3 regions of the Micromonospora sp. NPDC047557 genome follow, and region 1 is predicted to be linked to each of the others. Evidence: riboswitches for the same ligand, from Rfam matches in the RefSeq annotation. Region 1 holds a riboswitch; each other region holds the start of a gene.
What was found. Region 1 has a riboswitch for cobalamin ahead of ACGGAQ_RS05170 (ABC transporter substrate-binding protein). Riboswitches for the same ligand answer to the same signal wherever they lie in the genome.
Positions count from the first base shown of each region.

Region 2: another riboswitch for cobalamin. It lies ahead of ACGGAQ_RS21455 (ribonucleoside-diphosphate reductase subunit alpha); the one in region 1 lies ahead of ACGGAQ_RS05170 (ABC transporter substrate-binding protein).
Region 3: another riboswitch for cobalamin. It lies ahead of cobN (cobaltochelatase subunit CobN); the one in region 1 lies ahead of ACGGAQ_RS05170 (ABC transporter substrate-binding protein).

Region 1 covers NZ_JBIDDK010000001.1:1,115,621-1,120,899, reverse strand. The annotation lists gene ACGGAQ_RS05180 (C39 family peptidase) at 1-961, opposite strand, end outside; gene ACGGAQ_RS05175 (M14 family zinc carboxypeptidase) at 1,174-3,051, shown strand; adenosylcobalamin (AdoCbl) riboswitch at 3,199-3,341, shown strand; gene ACGGAQ_RS05170 (ABC transporter substrate-binding protein) at 3,404-4,333, shown strand; gene ACGGAQ_RS05165 (FecCD family ABC transporter permease) at 4,428-5,279, shown strand, end outside.
Region 2 covers NZ_JBIDDK010000009.1:136,086-141,364, reverse strand. The annotation lists gene ACGGAQ_RS21455 (ribonucleoside-diphosphate reductase subunit alpha) at 1-1,997, opposite strand, end outside; cobalamin riboswitch at 2,134-2,354, opposite strand; cobalamin riboswitch at 2,552-2,626, shown strand; gene ACGGAQ_RS21450 (CbtB domain-containing protein) at 2,685-2,888, shown strand; gene ACGGAQ_RS21445 (CbtA family protein) at 2,879-3,646, shown strand; gene ACGGAQ_RS21440 (histidine phosphatase family protein) at 3,643-4,245, shown strand; gene ACGGAQ_RS21435 (GH92 family glycosyl hydrolase) at 4,875-5,279, opposite strand, start outside.
Region 3 covers NZ_JBIDDK010000006.1:163,009-168,287, reverse strand. The annotation lists gene helR (RNA polymerase recycling motor ATPase HelR) at 1-1,491, opposite strand, end outside; gene ACGGAQ_RS17110 (hypothetical protein) at 1,754-2,089, shown strand; cobalamin riboswitch at 2,373-2,502, shown strand; gene cobN (cobaltochelatase subunit CobN) at 2,785-5,279, shown strand, end outside.

The sequences.
Region 1 (5,279 bases):
GGAAGCTGGCCGCGTACGCGGTGTTGAACGGCCAGTTGCCGGCGCCGTCGTACGCGTAGTCGTAGGTCATCCGGGCGGCGTGGTTGACCGTCGGGTCGGGGTAGGTCGGGTCCACCCAGGAGGTGTCGGCCTCCGACGGCTTGCGCCCCCAGTACTCGACGACCATCTCGGTGGAGGTGGGCGAGCACCACGCCTCACCGCCGCCGTCGTACTCGGGGTAGTGCCCCTTGTGGACGTTCTGCGAGTAGCGCGGCACCGGCAGCTCGACACCCCAGGCGATGTGCCCGGCGCTCGGCGGCACGGTGAACCGGTCCGGCACCGTGGAACTCATCGCGCCGAGCATCCGCACCACCGGCGCGGCGGTCTGCCCCGGCGCCCGGTAGAGGGTCAGCCGCAGCTGGTACGACCGCAGCAGCACCCCGGCGTCGGCGTCGTCGATGCTGAAGGTGTCCGTCCAGATGGTCGACCAGGGGTCACCCTGCTTGTTGACGCTGGTCCGCTTGATGTCGGTGTCGCCGGAGGCCCAGCGGCCCATGACGTACCACGGGGTCTGGTCGCCGCTGGTGTAGCTGCCCTGCATCTCCACCTGGATCCAGGTGCCGGCGGGGGTCTCGGCGTTCCAGGAGGCGATCAGCTCGGTCGCGTCGAAGCCGATCTGGGTCACCGGCGAGGTCCAGGTGCCGTACTCCCAGGAGCGGGTGGTGCCGGTGTGCGGGTCGGCGTACTCGATGGTGCCGGCCGGGCGGGCCAGGGTGACGCCCGCTCGCGGGCCGGGCACGACGCGGGTGCCGTCCCGGCTGCCCCGGTGCCAGTCGGCGGGGCCGGACCAGTCCTGGAAGGTGATCTGCTCGTCGTGGGTGGGGGCCGGCGGCCGGGCCGCCGTCGCGGGGGCTGCGGTGGCGAGCAGGGTGAGCGCGCTGACGCCGGCGAGGGCGGCCGCGTGCAGGCGGGAGGAGGCCATGGGTGCTCCGCGGTGTCGAGTGGGGGCATCGTCGCTGGTCAGTGTTCCGCTTGGAGGGAAGTTTCGCCAGATGTTCGACTACAGAAAATCTTTGCCGCAGCGATGGTCAACCTGGGATGCATCAGGCAACGATCAATATTGATATGACCATGTGACTGATGGTGAAGTGTGCTTCACCGAGCGGGACACCCCGCCCTCCGAGGAGGTAGTCCATGACCCTGGGCAGACCCCACCCTCTCCGTCGCCTCCTGGTGCTCGCCGTCGTCACCGGGCTGGGAATCGTCACCGTCGCCGCCGGACCGGTCGCCGCGAAACCGGCACCGGACCGCACCGCAGAGTCGGCCGCCGCCGGCTACCGGGTGCTCGGGCCCCGGACCCTCGCCGACCGCAACGCGGTGGCCCGCACCGGCGCCGCCATCGACTACTCCGAACACGGCGTCCTGCACGTCTCGGCCACCGCCGGCGAGGCCGCCGCCATCGGCAAGCTCGGCTTCCGGCTGGAACCGCTCGCCCCGCCACCGAACGCCGAACGCGGCGCCGGTGAGATGGGCACGCTGGCGTTCCCGCCCGCCGACTCCAACTACCACGACTACGCGGAACTGACCGCCGTCGTGAACCAGGCCGTCGCCGACCACCCGGCCATCGCCCGCAAGATCAGCATTGGTACGTCGTACGAGGGCCGCGACCTGATGGCCGTGAAGATCTCCGACAACGTCGGCACCGACGAGAACGAGCCGGAGATCCTGTTCAACGCACAGCAGCACGCCCGCGAGCACCTGACCGTCGAGATGGCGATCTACCTGCTCAACCTCTTCACGGACAGCTACGGCAGCGACTCCCGGATCACCAACATCGTCAACAGCCGGGAGATCTGGATCGTGCCGACGGTCAACCCGGACGGCAGCGAGTACGACATCGCCACCGGGTCGTACCGGTCCTGGCGCAAGAACCGCCAGCCCAACAGCGGCTCGTCAAACGTCGGCACCGACCTGAACCGCAACTGGTCCTACCAGTGGGGCTGCTGCGGCGGCTCGTCCGGCACCACCTCGTCGGAGACCTACCGTGGCCCGTCCGCGTTCTCCGCACCCGAGACGCAGGCGCTGCGCAACTTCGTCAACAGTCGCGTCGTCGGTGGCGCCCAGCAGATCAAGGCGAACATCGACTTCCACACGTACTCGCAGCTCGTGCTCTGGCCCTTCGGCTACACCACCGCGAACAACCCGTCCGGGATGAGCGCGGACCAGTACAACACCTTCGCCACCATCGGCCAGCAGATGGCGGCCACCAACAGCTACACGCCGGAGCAGTCCAGCGACCTCTACATCGCCGACGGCACCAGCATCGACTGGATGTGGGCCACCCACAACATCTGGGCGTACACCTTCGAGATGTACCCCGGCTCCTCCTCCGGCGGCGGTTTCTACCCACCCGACGAGGTCATCCCCGCGCAGACCTCCCGCAACCGCGAGGCCGTGCTAATGCTCAGCGAGTACGCCGACTGCCCGTACCGGGCCATCGGCAAGCAGGCGCAATACTGCGGCGGCGGTGGCGGCACCACTGTCTGGTCGGACACCTTCGAGACCGCCACCGGCTGGACCATCAACCCGTCCGGCACCGACACCGCGACGCTCGGAGCGTTCGAGGTGGGCGCGGCCCAGGCCACCACGTCCTCCGGCGCGAAGCAGCTCACCCCGTACGCCGGATCCAACGACCTGGTCACCGGCCGGCTCGCCGGCTCGGCGGCGGGTGACTACGACGTCGACGGCGGCGTGACCAGCGCCCGGTCCCCGGCGGTGACCCTGCCGTCGTCCGGCACGCTGACCCTCTCGCTGGCCTGGTACCTGGCGCACGGGTCGAACGCCTCGTCGGCCGACTACCTGCGGGTGAGCGTGGTGCACAACGGCGGCACCACGGCCCTGCTCACCCAGACCGGCGCGGCCGCCAACCGCAACGGGACCTGGGCGGTGGCGAACCTCAACCTCACCCCGTACGCCGGCCAGTCGGTCCGCATCCTCGTCGAGGCGGCGGACGCCTCCGGGGCCAGCCTGGTGGAGGCGGCTGTGGACAACGTCACCATCACGTCCTCCTGATCGGGTGGGGCCCCGCTCCGCCCCCGGCGGGGCCCCACCACCCGTTCCCGAGACTCCCGATCCGGGACATATGCCGCCCCGTGACCACGATCCAGATCGACGAGTATTGATCAACACTTGATCGATCCGGCACGTCCTGGCGGTGCGATACCGTCTTATCGACCACTCCGCAGCGAAGCCGGTGTGAAACCGGCGCTGTCCCGCAACTGTGATGCCCCGCCCCGACGGCGGGGACGAGCCAGGTCGCCTGCGGAGGGGTCGCGACACGCGCTCTCGAGGAAGGGCGCCTCGTGGGCGGGCGTACGAGTCCTGTCGGCGAAGCACCACACTCCTCGACCGACAGGAGGCCCCCATGTCCAGACGTACCCCTCGGCTTTTCGCCGCGACCCTCGCGGTCGCCGCGCTCGCCCTCGGCGCCTGCGCCGAGAAGACCGACGACAAGCCGAGCGCGGGCACCGCCGCCGCCAGCTACCCGGTGACGGTCGGCGCGCTCACCCTCGACAAGCGTCCCGAGAAGATCGTGTCGCTCTCGGCCACCGCCACCGAGATGCTCTTCGCGATCGGCGCGGGCCCGCAGGTGAGCGCGGTCGACGACCAGTCCAACTACCCGGCCGACGCGCCCAAGACCGACCTGTCCGGCTTCCAGCCCAACGCCGAGGCGATCGCCGGCAAGAACCCTGACCTGGTGGTGCTCTCCAACGACATCAACAAGATCGTCGACCAGCTCGGCAAGCTGAAGATCCCGGTGTACGTGACCCCGGCCGCCACGACGCTTGACGACTCGTACCGGCAGATCACCGAGCTGGGCACCCTGACCGGGCACGCAGACCAGGCCGCCGCCGTCGCCACCGGGATGAAGGACGACATCGCGAAGCTGGTCAAGGACCTGCCGCAGCGTGCCGAGAAGCTCACCTACTACCACGAGCTGGGCCCGGAGCTGTACAGCGCGACCAGCAAGACCTTCATCGGCTCGCTCTACAGCCAGGTCGGCCTCGTCAACATCGCCGACCCGGCCGACGCGGGCGGTAAGAGCGGCGGCTACCCGCAGCTCTCCCAGGAGTTCATCGTCAAGGCCGACCCGGACTTCGTCTTCCTGGCCGACACCAAGTGCTGCCAGCAGAACGGCGACTCGGTCAAGGCCCGCAGCGGCTGGGCCGGCCTCACCGCCGTGAAGAACAACCAGGTGGTCACGCTGGACGACGATGTCGCCTCCCGCTGGGGCCCGCGGATCGTGGACCTGCTCCGGGTGATCATCGACGCGGTCGCCAAGGTGCCCGCGTGACCGACGTCCGTCGGTGACCGGGACGCCACCGGTGGTCACCCCGACCCCCGCCACCCCGCCGGCCGGGACGCCCTCCGCGTCCCGGCCCGGTGGGCTGCCAGCTGCGGGGTCCCGGTCTGATGGGCTGCCCTCTGCCGGGGCGCGGCCGGCCGGGGTGCGCAAACGCTGGTTGGTCGCCGGCGTCCTCGCGGTGCTCGTCGCGCTCCTCGCCGGGGTGTCGCTCGGGCCGGTCAGCCTGCCGCCGGGCAGCGTCGCCGCCGAGTTGCTCAACCTGATCCCCGGGGTGCACCTCGACAGCGGGCTGACCGAGCGGGAAATCGCCATCGTCACCGAACTGCGGCTGCCCCGGGTCGTGCTGGGCCTCCTCGTCGGCGGTCTGCTCGCCCTGGCCGGCGGCTGCTACCAGGGTGTGTTCCGCAATCCGCTGGCCGACCCGTACCTGCTCGGCGTGGCCGCCGGCGCGGGCCTCGCGGTCACCGCGGTGATCGCCCTCGGCGGCGTCGGTCGGCAGGGCGCGATCTCCGGGCTGCCGTTGACCATCCCACTGGCCGCGTTCGCGGGCTCACTGCTCGCCGTGACGATGACCTACCTGCTCGGCGCGGCCGGCGGGCGGAGCAGGTCCCCGGCGATGCTGATCCTGGCCGGCGTCGCGGTCTCCGCGTTCCTGTCCGCCGGGCAGACGTACCTGCTCCAGCGGCACTCCGACAGCATCCAGCCGGTCTACTCCTGGCTGCTCGGCCGGCTGGCCACCGCTGGCTGGCACGACGTGCTGCTGGTGCTGCCGTACGCCGCCCTGACCACCGTGGTGGTGCTGCTGCACCGCCGCGAGCTGGACGTCCTCGCGGTCGGCGACGACGAGGCGAGGAGCCTCGGCCTGCACCCGCAGCGCACCCGTTACCTGCTGATCGCCGCCGCGTCGCTGGGCACCGCCGCAGCGGTCTCCGCG
Region 2 (5,279 bases), on a different contig from region 1:
TCGGTCCACAGGCCACGCGCCTTCAGCTCGCGAACCAGGGCCGTGTTGATCTGGAGGAACTCCCCGGACAGGGTCTCGCGCTTGAACAGGTTGGAGACCTGCGGCTCGACGCACTCGTAACAACCGGCGATCGAGGCGATGGTCGCGGTCGGCGCGACCGCCACCAGCAGCGAGTTGCGCAGCCCGTACTCCCCGACCCGCTGGCGCAGCGCGGCCCAGCGCGCGGTCTGCGTACCCTCGACACCCCACAGGTCGGGCTGGAGCTGGCCCCGCGCGGCCCGGGTCTGGGCGTACGCCGGATGGGCGCCGAACTGGCGCGCCAGGTCGGCGGAGGTCTCCAGCGCCGTCAGGTACAGCTCCTCGCTGATCCGGGTGGACAACTCCCGCGCGGCCGGCGAGTCGAACGGCAGCCGCAGTGCGAAGAACACGTCCTGCAGGCCCATCAGTCCGAGCCCGACCGGCCGCCAACGGGGGTTGCTCGCCGCCGCCTGCGAGGTCGGGTAGTAGTTGATGTCGATGACCCGGTCGAGGAACGTCACCGCCGTCCGGACCGTGGCGCGCAGTCGCGGCCAGTCGATGCCGCTCCCGGTCAGATGGGCGGCGACGTTCACCGAGCCGAGGTTGCACACCGCGGTCTCGGCGTCGCTGGACACCTCGATGATCTCGGTGCAGAGGTTGGACAGGTGCACCACGTTGCCCGGCTCGGCCGTCTGGTTGCACAGCCGGTTGGCCGCGTCCTTGAAGGTCATCCAGCCGTTGCCGGTCTGGGCCAGGGTGCGCATCATCTTCCCGTACAGCTCCCGCGCCGGCACCTGCCGCACGTAGCGGCCCTGCGCCTCGGCCGCCCGGTACGCGGCGTCGAACCGCTCCCCCCACAGGTCGGGCAGCTCGGGAACCTCGTCCGGGTCGAACAGCGACCACACCTCGTCGGCCTCGACCCGGCGCATGAACTCGTCCGGGATCCAGTTGGCGAGGTTCAGGTTGTGGGTACGCCGGGCGTCCTCGCCGGTGTTGTCCCGCAGTTGCAGGAACTCCTCGATGTCCGGATGCCACGGCTCCAGGTAGACGCAGGCCGCGCCCTTGCGCCGGCCACCCTGGTTGACTGCGGCGACGCTCGCGTCCAACGTGCGCAGCCACGGCACGATCCCGTTGGACTGCCCGTTTGTGCCGCGGATCAGCGCGCCCCGGGACCGGACGCGGGAGTACGCGATGCCGATGCCACCGGCGAACTTGGACAGGCTCGCGACCTGGGCGTAGCGCTGGTAGATCGAGTCCAACTCGTCGCGCGGCGAGTCGACGAGGTAGCACGAGGACATCTGCGTGTGCCGGGTGCCGGAGTTGAACAGCGTCGGGGAGCTGGGCAGGTAGGCCAGGCTGGACATCAGCCGGTAGAAGCCCACCGCCTCGTCCGGCGTACGGGACAGGCCGCAGGCCACCCGCAGCAGCCAGTACTGCGGGGTCTCCAGCACCAGCCGGGTGGTGGGGTGGCGCAGCAGGTACCGGTCGTAGACCGTACGCAGCCCGAAGTACTCGAAGCGGCGGTCGCCGTCGGCGTCGACGGCGTCGTCGAGTGTGCGGCCGTGCGCGGCGACGAACGCGGCGGTCTCGTCTCCGATCAGCCCCTGCGCGTGGCCGGTCCGGATCGCCGCGCTGAACGAGGTGACGCCCTGTCGACGTACCTCCCGGTCGATGTGGCTGGCCAGCAGCCGGGCGGCGAGGCGCGAGTACTGCGGCTCCGTACCGATCATCTCGGCTGCGGTCTGGATGGTCAGCCGGTCCAGCTCGGCTGTCGTCGCGCCGTCGTACAGGCCGCTGATCGTGCGGGTCGCCACCCGCAGCGGATCGACGTCGGGCAGGTCGTCGGCCCAGCGCTCGACCTCGGCGACGAGCCTGCGCACGTCCACCGGCTCGCTGGCGCCGTCGCGTTCGCGGACCTGCGTCGGCGTACCCCGGAGGGCCGTCTCGCCGCCGGCCGCGGCTACCTCGGTAACTGTCACCACTCACTCCTCGCGAGCTTGAGGACCTGATGGCCTTCGGCACGAGGAGACCGACACCGACGGACGCCACGCCGGGGGCGCGGATCCGAAAGGCGTCGGCCGTCCCACGCGGCCTCGGACCACCGCCCACCCGGATGCGGGTACGCGGCGCGCTGGCAGGTCTTCGGACTCGCGGGCACGACCGGGGTTAACCCGGTCCCCTACTGGCCGTCGCTTCCCAGGCCAGGTGGCGGCCCAGTGCTGATGACGGCGGTCGTTCCCACTCACCGCTGCGGGGCAGTCCCGGAATTCCACCGGGTTCCCTCTTGCCTCGGCCACCCTGGGATGAGTGGCCGAACCAGCTGCGGTCGACACCATATATAGGGGCGGCCGGCTTTGTCACACCCCACATGTCGGGTTCGGGCGTGTCGCGGTCGTCGCTGACGGCCGTCGTCGATCCGTCGGCGACGGCGGACGCGCGAGCATCGGGCGGCGTCGCGTTCGGACATCGCCGTCGGCTTGACCGAGGAGAACCGGCACCGCTACGGTCGACCCACTATCTGCGGCGACGCGAGGGAAGCCGGTGAGAATCCGGCGCGGTCGCGCCACTGTGAGCGGTCCCCGACCTTGGGGCCCGCGAGCCAGGACGCTCGGTCGTCCGCAGCCTTGCGATGGGGACGCGTCATCCCCGAGGAGGTTCGTGCGCGCATGTCCAGTTCCACGTCCAGCCAGCCGCTGGTGCACCCCGCTGCCCCGACCCGTCTCCTGTGGACGGTCCTGGCCACCGTCGCCGTACTCACCCTGCTGGCCTATCTCGTCGCCTTCGACCAGGGCGCGGTCTCGCGCAGCGGGATGTACCTGCACGAACTGATGCACGACGGCCGGCACCTGCTCGGTGTCCCGTGCCACTGAGCGGCACCGGCAGCGCACCCACGTTCGTCACGGTTCTCCTGCGCGGGCTGCTCGCTGGCCTGGTGGCCGGCCTGCTCGCCGGAACGTTCGCCTACGTCGTCGGCGAACCCCACGTCGAGGCGGCCATCGCCCTCGAGGAGGCGGCACACGCCGAACCCGCCACCGGGGGGCACCAGCACGACGAGGACGCTCTGGTCAGCAGGAACGGCCAGCGCGGCGGGCTGTTCCTGGCCACCGCCCTGTTCGGCGCCGCGATGGGTGGCCTGCTGGCCACCGCGTACGTCCTGCTGAACCGGCGGCGGCGCACGGTTGACGACGGGTGGTCCGGCCTGCTGCTGGCCGGCGGCGCGCTGCTCGGCGCGGTGATCGTGCCGTTCCTCAAGTACCCGCCGAACCCTCCGGCCGTCGGCGACCCGGCCACCATCAACCAGCGCACGGTCACCTACCTGCTGCTGGTGGTCCTCGGCCTGGTGGCGGTCTGGTCCGGTTCGCTGGGCTACCGGTCGGTCGGCGAGCAGGCGCCGGTGTGGCTGCGCGCCGCCGCGGCGGTCGGCGGTTTCCTGCTGGTCACCGGCGTGGCCTACGTGGTGCTGCCGTCGTTCCAGGAGGTCCCGGGCGACTTCCCCGCCACGCTGCTGTGGAGCTTCCGGCTCGCCTCCCTCGGCACCCAGGTGGTGCTGTGGACCGGGATCGGCCTGCTCTTCGCCGCCCTGATGCACCGGCAGCGCGCGGTCACCGACGCACGACCGGCCGGGTGAACGCCACCAGCCTGCGGCTGGTCGCCCACGGTCACACCGACGCCCTGCGGCGGGCCCGGTTCGGCGGGAACGACGCACTGGACGAGGGTGGCCGCGGCGCCGCCCTCGCCCTGTCCCCCACCGTGCTGGGCCGGCGGGCAGCATCGGGCGAGGCCGACGCCTGCCTGTCCAGCCCCGCGGCGGCGGCCGTCCAGACCGCGTACGCCCTCGGCCTCGCGCCCGCCGTGGAGCCGGCGCTGGCCGACTGCGACTACGGCGACTGGACCGGCCGGTCGCTGGAGGAGATCGGCGCCGGGCAGCCCGACGCGCTGCGCGAGTGGCTGTCCACCCCGGACGCCGCGCCGCACGGGGGCGAATCCGTCGCCGCCCTGCGCGAGCGCGTCGGCAGGTGGCTGGACGAACAGCGCGGCCTCGGCCGGCGGGTCACGGCCGTCACCCACCCGCTCGTGATCCGGGTCGCGGTCGTGCACGCCCTGGGACTGCCGCTGGCGACGTACCGGCAACTGGACGTCGAGCCGTTGGCGATCGTCCGGCTCACCGGCCAGGGCCCACGGTGGCGGCTCCGCCTGAGCGCGCCCCCGGCACCCGCGAGCGGGTGACGAGGGTCGACCACGGACCCTGTAGAGCTGCCCCAGATTTGGGGCGGCATGGACGGACCCGTGCCCGGCGGAATCGGATCGGTGGTCTCTGCCCGGCACTGGCATTGACCGTCAGTACCGGCCCCGGCGGGTGGATCGCGGACGTCGGTGGCGCGCGGGCGCCAGCCGACGGCGGCGGGGAAGCGGGCGGCGGCGGGGTCGGGGCGGCCGGCAGGCGTATGGACCGGTGAGCGACATACCTCAGAGGTATAAATATGACTCTGAGGTATGTGCCTCACGGGCGACACGGCCTCTCCGGTCCTGCGGAGCGACAAGGCCACGCAAGGCCGGCGGCCGCACGACCCGCGCCCCGCGCCCCTCAACGCGCGAAGCGCGAAGCGCGAAGCGCGACCAGGACGCCCGACCGCGACGACCCACGACCCACGCGCGACCCACGACCACGACCACGACGCACGAGTACGACCACGACGCGCGAGGGACGACGCACGACGCGCGGCCACCACGCGCGACCCACGATCCACGACCACGACGCGTGACGCGCGCGGGTCTCGGGGTCGAGATCGGGCGGGCCCAGAACGGGTGTCGGGCGGGCCGTGAAGCACGGCCCGCCCGACTGTGTTGTTCCCGGCCTACTTCGCGCCGGTGACCGTGAACGGTCGGGACACGGCCGTCGCCGACGTGGCGCCGGACAGCATCACACTGGTCACGCCCGGCTGCGCCGAATCCGGAACGTTGACGGTCGCGCCGGAGACCACGCCGTCGCCGTTCGCGCGCACCGTGCCGACCGCACGACCGTCGCCGACGCTGACCGTGATCGCCTCGTTCGGCGCGAACCCGGAGCCGTCGACCGTGATCGACGCGCCGCGCGGTCCGGACGTCGTGGGCAGCGACACGCGCGGCTGGTACGCCGGGCCCGCCGGGCGCGCGGTCACCTGGACGGTGGCCGTCGCCGGCGTACCCGAGGACGCGCCGGTGGCGCTGACGGCGTACCGGCCCGGTGCCGTGTCCCCCGACGTCGCGACGGAGGCGCGGAC
Region 3 (5,279 bases), on a different contig from region 1:
CTCACCGTCGTCGTAGGCGTGGGCCTCGATCAGCTCGTCGACGACAGTCGCCATGCGCGCGCGTTCGGCGGCGATGGTGGCCTCGTGGCGGCGGGTACGCCGGGACGCCTCCGGGTCGCCGAGCCGTTGCCGTGCCGCGTCCAGCAGCGGCAGGTCGGACACCGTCCAGGCGCGGGCGTCGACGCGCTGGAGCCGGCGGATGTCCTCGGGGTCGAGCCAGGGGGCGCACCGGCGCAGATAGGCGGGCACCGACCACAGGTCGGCGACGATGTCGGTCGCCTCGAGCAGCGGCCAGGCGCGGTTGAACGCCGTGCGCAGGTCCCGGTTGCGCAGCAGCGATCCGCGTACCAGGTCGTCCGACTCGTCGCCGTCGTACCTCCCGAGCAGGATCGCCAGCAGCTCCTCCCAGATCTCGTCCCGCGCCTCGTTGTGCGGGGTGCCGGGTCCGGGCGCCTCGAACGCCTGGGCCCAGTCGTCCGCGCTCAGCCGCACGTCGGTGTCGCCGGCCGTGACCGTCATCGCCGTGGTCGGCGGCTCCTCGTAGAACCGCACGGCCGCCTCGATCGCCCGGACCAGATCCGCGGAGGACTTCAGGCGGGCCACGGCCGGGTCGGCCTCGACCGTCGCCGCGGCGCCCTGGGGTACGAGGTCGCGCAGGGTGCAGGTCTGCACGTCCTCCTCGCCGAGGCTGGGCAGGACGTCGGCGACGTACGCCAGGTAGGGCTCGTGCGGGCCGACGAACAACACCCCGCCGCGGCGGTGACCGAGGCGGGGGTCGGAGTAGAGCAGGTACGCGGTGCGGTGCAGGGCCACCACGGTCTTGCCCGTGCCCGGACCGCCGTCGACGACGAGAGCGCCGCGCGATCCGGCCCGGATGATGGCGTCCTGGTCGGCCTGGATGGTGCCGAGCACGTCGCGCATCCGGGCCGACCGGTTGCCGCCGAGGCTGGCGATGAACGCGGACTGGTTGTCCAGCGCCGCGTGCCCCTCGAACCCGTCCGCTGTGAACACCTCGTCCCAGTAGTCGCTGATCCGGCCGAGCGTCCAGCGGTACCGACGCCGGCTCGCCAGGCCCATCGGGTTGGCGTGGGTCGCCCCGAAGAACGGCTCGGCCGCGGGGGAGCGCCAGTCGAGCAGCAGCCGCCGACCGTTGCCGTCGGTGAGGCCGAAGCGTCCGATGTAGACCGGCTCGGGGTCGTCCGCGCTGACGATGCGCCCGAGGCACAGGTCCAGACCGAAGCGACGCAGGGCGCGCAGGCGGCCGGTCAACCGGCGGATCTCCTCGTCCCGGGCGACCGCCTGGCGGCCCTTGCCGGCGGGTGCCCGGCGCTCGACGTCGAGGCGGTCGGACAGGTCGGCGATCGACCGCTCCAGGCTCGCCGCGATGACGGCGAAGTGCTGCTCGTCACGGGCGATCAGCGCCGGGTCGGCCTTGGCGGCGAGGTTGTCGGGAAGGTCGAACGCGCTGGCCGCCGCCGACGAGTTGTGCATGTATTGGCTCCCGTTTCCGCAGGTCCTGGCCTTGGACGGGCAATTCTGCGGTACACCGGGGGCCTTGCCGCAAGTCCCCCCATGCGGTATATGTTGAATATGGCGGGGAGTGTTGTCCCCCGCTTTCAGGGCTTCCGTTCGGTACGCCCGCTCCAGCGGTTCCGTCCGCGCTCCGCCGAGTCAGATTTCTCCCACCTGGCGTGCAGCGTATTGCCAGGAATCGGTGCTGAACTGGAGTGGCGTCCGAGGAGAGGGGCTGGGCATGGGCTGGTTCAACCGGCGGTCACGGGGCACCGAGGCGACCCCGACGAAGCTGGACCGCGAGGCCACCCGGGACGATCTCGCCGCGCTGGAGTCGTTCGTCGCCAGCCGGCGGGGAGTGGAGTTCTACCTGGAGCCGGAGACCACCGCCACCGACACCACAGTGGTGGCGATCGCCCACGACGGCGAATGGATCCGCCGCCGCACCGGCACACCCCGCGCGGCGGGCGCCATCGCCCGCAAGCACGCGGTGCCGCTGTACGAGGCGGCCCGCACCGGCTACCCCGAGCGGATGCGGGTGTGGAATCGGGCACACCCGGAGCGCCACGCCCGCTGAGACTCCTCAGCCCAGAAGCCACCACCGCCGGGCCAGCGGCGCGAGCCAGAGTGCTCTGCCGATCCTTTGCTCTGCTTACCCATAAGCGCCAGTGACGCTCCCTTCTCGTTGCGTATAGGGAAGCAGAGCAGAGGATGTCGGGCATTGATCCGGGGCATCGAGGTCAGGTGATCGGCTGTCGCGTCGACAGTTGAGGCTCGGTGACGCACGCCCGCTCGGCGGGCCGGAGCGGCGTTGACCCGCAGCGCAGGGGTGTGGCAGCATTCGCGGCCTGACGGCAGTGAAGGAAGTCGGTGCGAATCCGACGCGGTCCCGCCACTGTCACCGGGGAGCGATCCCCCCTCGTGAGTCACGACCGTGTGTCTGCGGTTGGAAGGCCGGGGGAGAGCATCGATCCGGAAGCCAGGATACTTCGGCCGTCGGGACGTACCCCAGGGCGTGGACACCCGAGGAGGACCCGATGACGCTTGGCGTCTCCATCATCGACGGCTGCTGCCGTCTTGCGCACCGCGGCCGTGCCGCCGCCGCGATCGGCATCGACTCCGTTCACCGCTGAGTTCCGGACCGCGCCGCCCGTCGCTCCCGGCCGCAGGCCGCTGAGCCGGCCGGATCGCGGTTTTCGCTGAACCCTGCGCCCATCACACGTCGTCTGGTCGCTCTCGCGAGCGTGCCGACGTTACCGTCCGGAGCCTGCCGTGCGCGTTCTGCTGCTCTCCACCGCCGACACCGACCTGCTGGCCGCCCGCGCCAGCGACGCCGACTACCGGCTCGCCAACCCGGCGCGGGTGGCGGCCGACGAGGTGCCCGCCCTGCTCGACGGGGTCGACCTCGCCGTCGTACGTCTGCTCGGGGGTCGGCAGGCGTGGCCGGACGGCCTCGCCGCGGTGCTCGCCACCGGCGTGCCGACGGTCGTGCTCGGCGGTGAGGCGGTGCCCGACGCGGAGCTGATGGCAATCTCCACGGTGCCGTCCGGAGTGGTCACCCAGGCGCTGGCGTACCTGGTGGAGGGCGGGCCGGACAACCTCGGGCACCTGGCCCGGTTCCTCAGCGACACGGTGCTGCTCACCGGCGAGGGGTTCGCCCCGCCCGCGCCCACCCCGGCGTACGGCGTGCACGGCGACCACCCGACCGACCCGCAGCGTCCCACCGTGGGGATCGTCTTCTACCGGGCGCACGCCCTCGCCGGCAACACCGCCTTCGTCGACGTCCTGGCCGAGGCCGTGCGGGAGGCCGGGGGCAACCCGCTGCCGATCTTCTGTGGCTCGCTGCGCGGCCTGACCACGGGCGCGGGCCCGCTCGGGCTGTTCGCCCGCTGTGACGCGCTGCTGGTCACCGTGCTCGCGGCCGGCGGCGCGGTCGCCGCCGACGCGTCCTCCGGCGGCGACGAGGACGCGTGGGACGTCGGCGCGCTCGCCGCCCTGGACGTGCCCGTCATTCAGGCGCTCTGCCTGACCAGCACCAGGGAGCAGTGGGCCGGCAGCGACGCTGGGCTGTCCCCGTTGGACGCGGCGATGCAGGTGGCCATCCCCGAGTTCGACGGCCGGATCGTCACCGTGCCGTTCTCGTTCAAGCGGATCGACGCGGACGGCCTCTCGGTCTACGCGGCCGACCCCGAGCGGGCCGCCCGGGTGGCCGGCATCGCGGTACGACACGCCCGGCTGCGGTACGTGCCCAACGCCGACAAGCGGGTCGCCGTGGTGCTCAGCTCGTACCCCACCAAGCACTCCCGGGTCGGCAACGCCGTCGGGCTGGACACCCCCGTCTCGGCGGTCCGGCTGCTCGCCGCACTGGCCGAGGCCGGCTACGACCTGGGGGACGCGCCGCCGCCCGACGACGGCGACGCGCTGATCCACGCCCTGATCGCCGCCGGTGGTCACGACGTGGAGTGGCTCACCCCGGAGCAGTTGGCCGCCGCCGAGGCCCGGGTGCCCGGCGAGACCTACCGGCGATGGTTCGACCAGGTACCGGCCGAGCTGCGCGAGCGGATGCGGGAGCACTGGGGTGAGCCGCCCGGCGAGCTCTACACCGACGGCGGGGACCTCGTGCTCGCGGGGCTGCGCTTCGGCAACGTCGTGCTGCTGATCCAGCCGCCGCGCGGCTTCGGGGAGAACCCGATCGCCATCTACCACGACCCGGACCTGCCGCCGAGCCACCACTACCTGGCCGCGTACCGCTGGCTGGCCGCGCCCGTCGCGGACGGCGGCTTCGGCGCGGACGCCGTGGTGCACCTGGGCAAGCACGGGACCCTGGAGTGGCTGCCCGGCAAGGGCCTCGGCCTGGCCGCCGACTGCGCGCCCGACGCGGTCCTCGGTGATCTGCCGCTGGTCTACCCGTTCATCGTCAACGACCCCGGCGAGGGCACCCAGGCCAAGCGGCGGGCGCACGCCGTGGTGATCGACCACCTGGTGCCGCCGATGGCCCGCGCCGAGACCTACGGCGACCTGGCCAAGCTGGAGCAACTGCTCGACGAGTACGCGACCGTGCAGGCCCTCGACCCGGCCAAGGTGCCCACCGTGCGGGCGCAGATCTGGGACCTGGTGCGCGCCGCCGAACTGCACCACGACCTGCACGCCGAGGCGATGCCCGACGCCGACGACTTCGACGACTTCGTGCTGCACCTCGACGGGTACCTCTGCGAGGTCAAGGACGTGCAGATCCGCGACGGGCTGCACATCCTCGCCGACGCGCCGACCGGTGAACCACGGGTCAACCTGGTGCTCGCCGTGCTGCGCGCCCCGCAGATCTGGGGCGGCAACCACGCCCTGCCCGGCCTGCGGCAGGCCCTCGCCGCCGCGTACGGCCTCGACGAGCAGGACCTGCTCGCGTCGCCGGGACAGCGCCTGAGCGTGCCGGCGGCGCTGACCGACATCGTGGACGGGCCGGCCGGCACCGCCGCCGACGCCGTCGACCTCATCGAGGCGCTCGCCCGGAGGCTGGTCATCGGGATGGAGACGCTCGGCTGGGACGTCGACGCCGTCGACGCGGTGGTCGTGGAGGTGACCGGGCAACCGATCCCGGACCTCGTCGCGGTGCTGCGCTTCGCGGCCACCGAACTGGTGCCCCGGCTCGCGCGCACCACCGACGAACTGACCCACACCCTCGGGGCGCTGGACGGGCGGTTCGTGCCGCCCGGACCGTCCGGTTCACCCACCCGGGGCCTGGTCAACGTGCTGCCCACCGGCCGCAACTT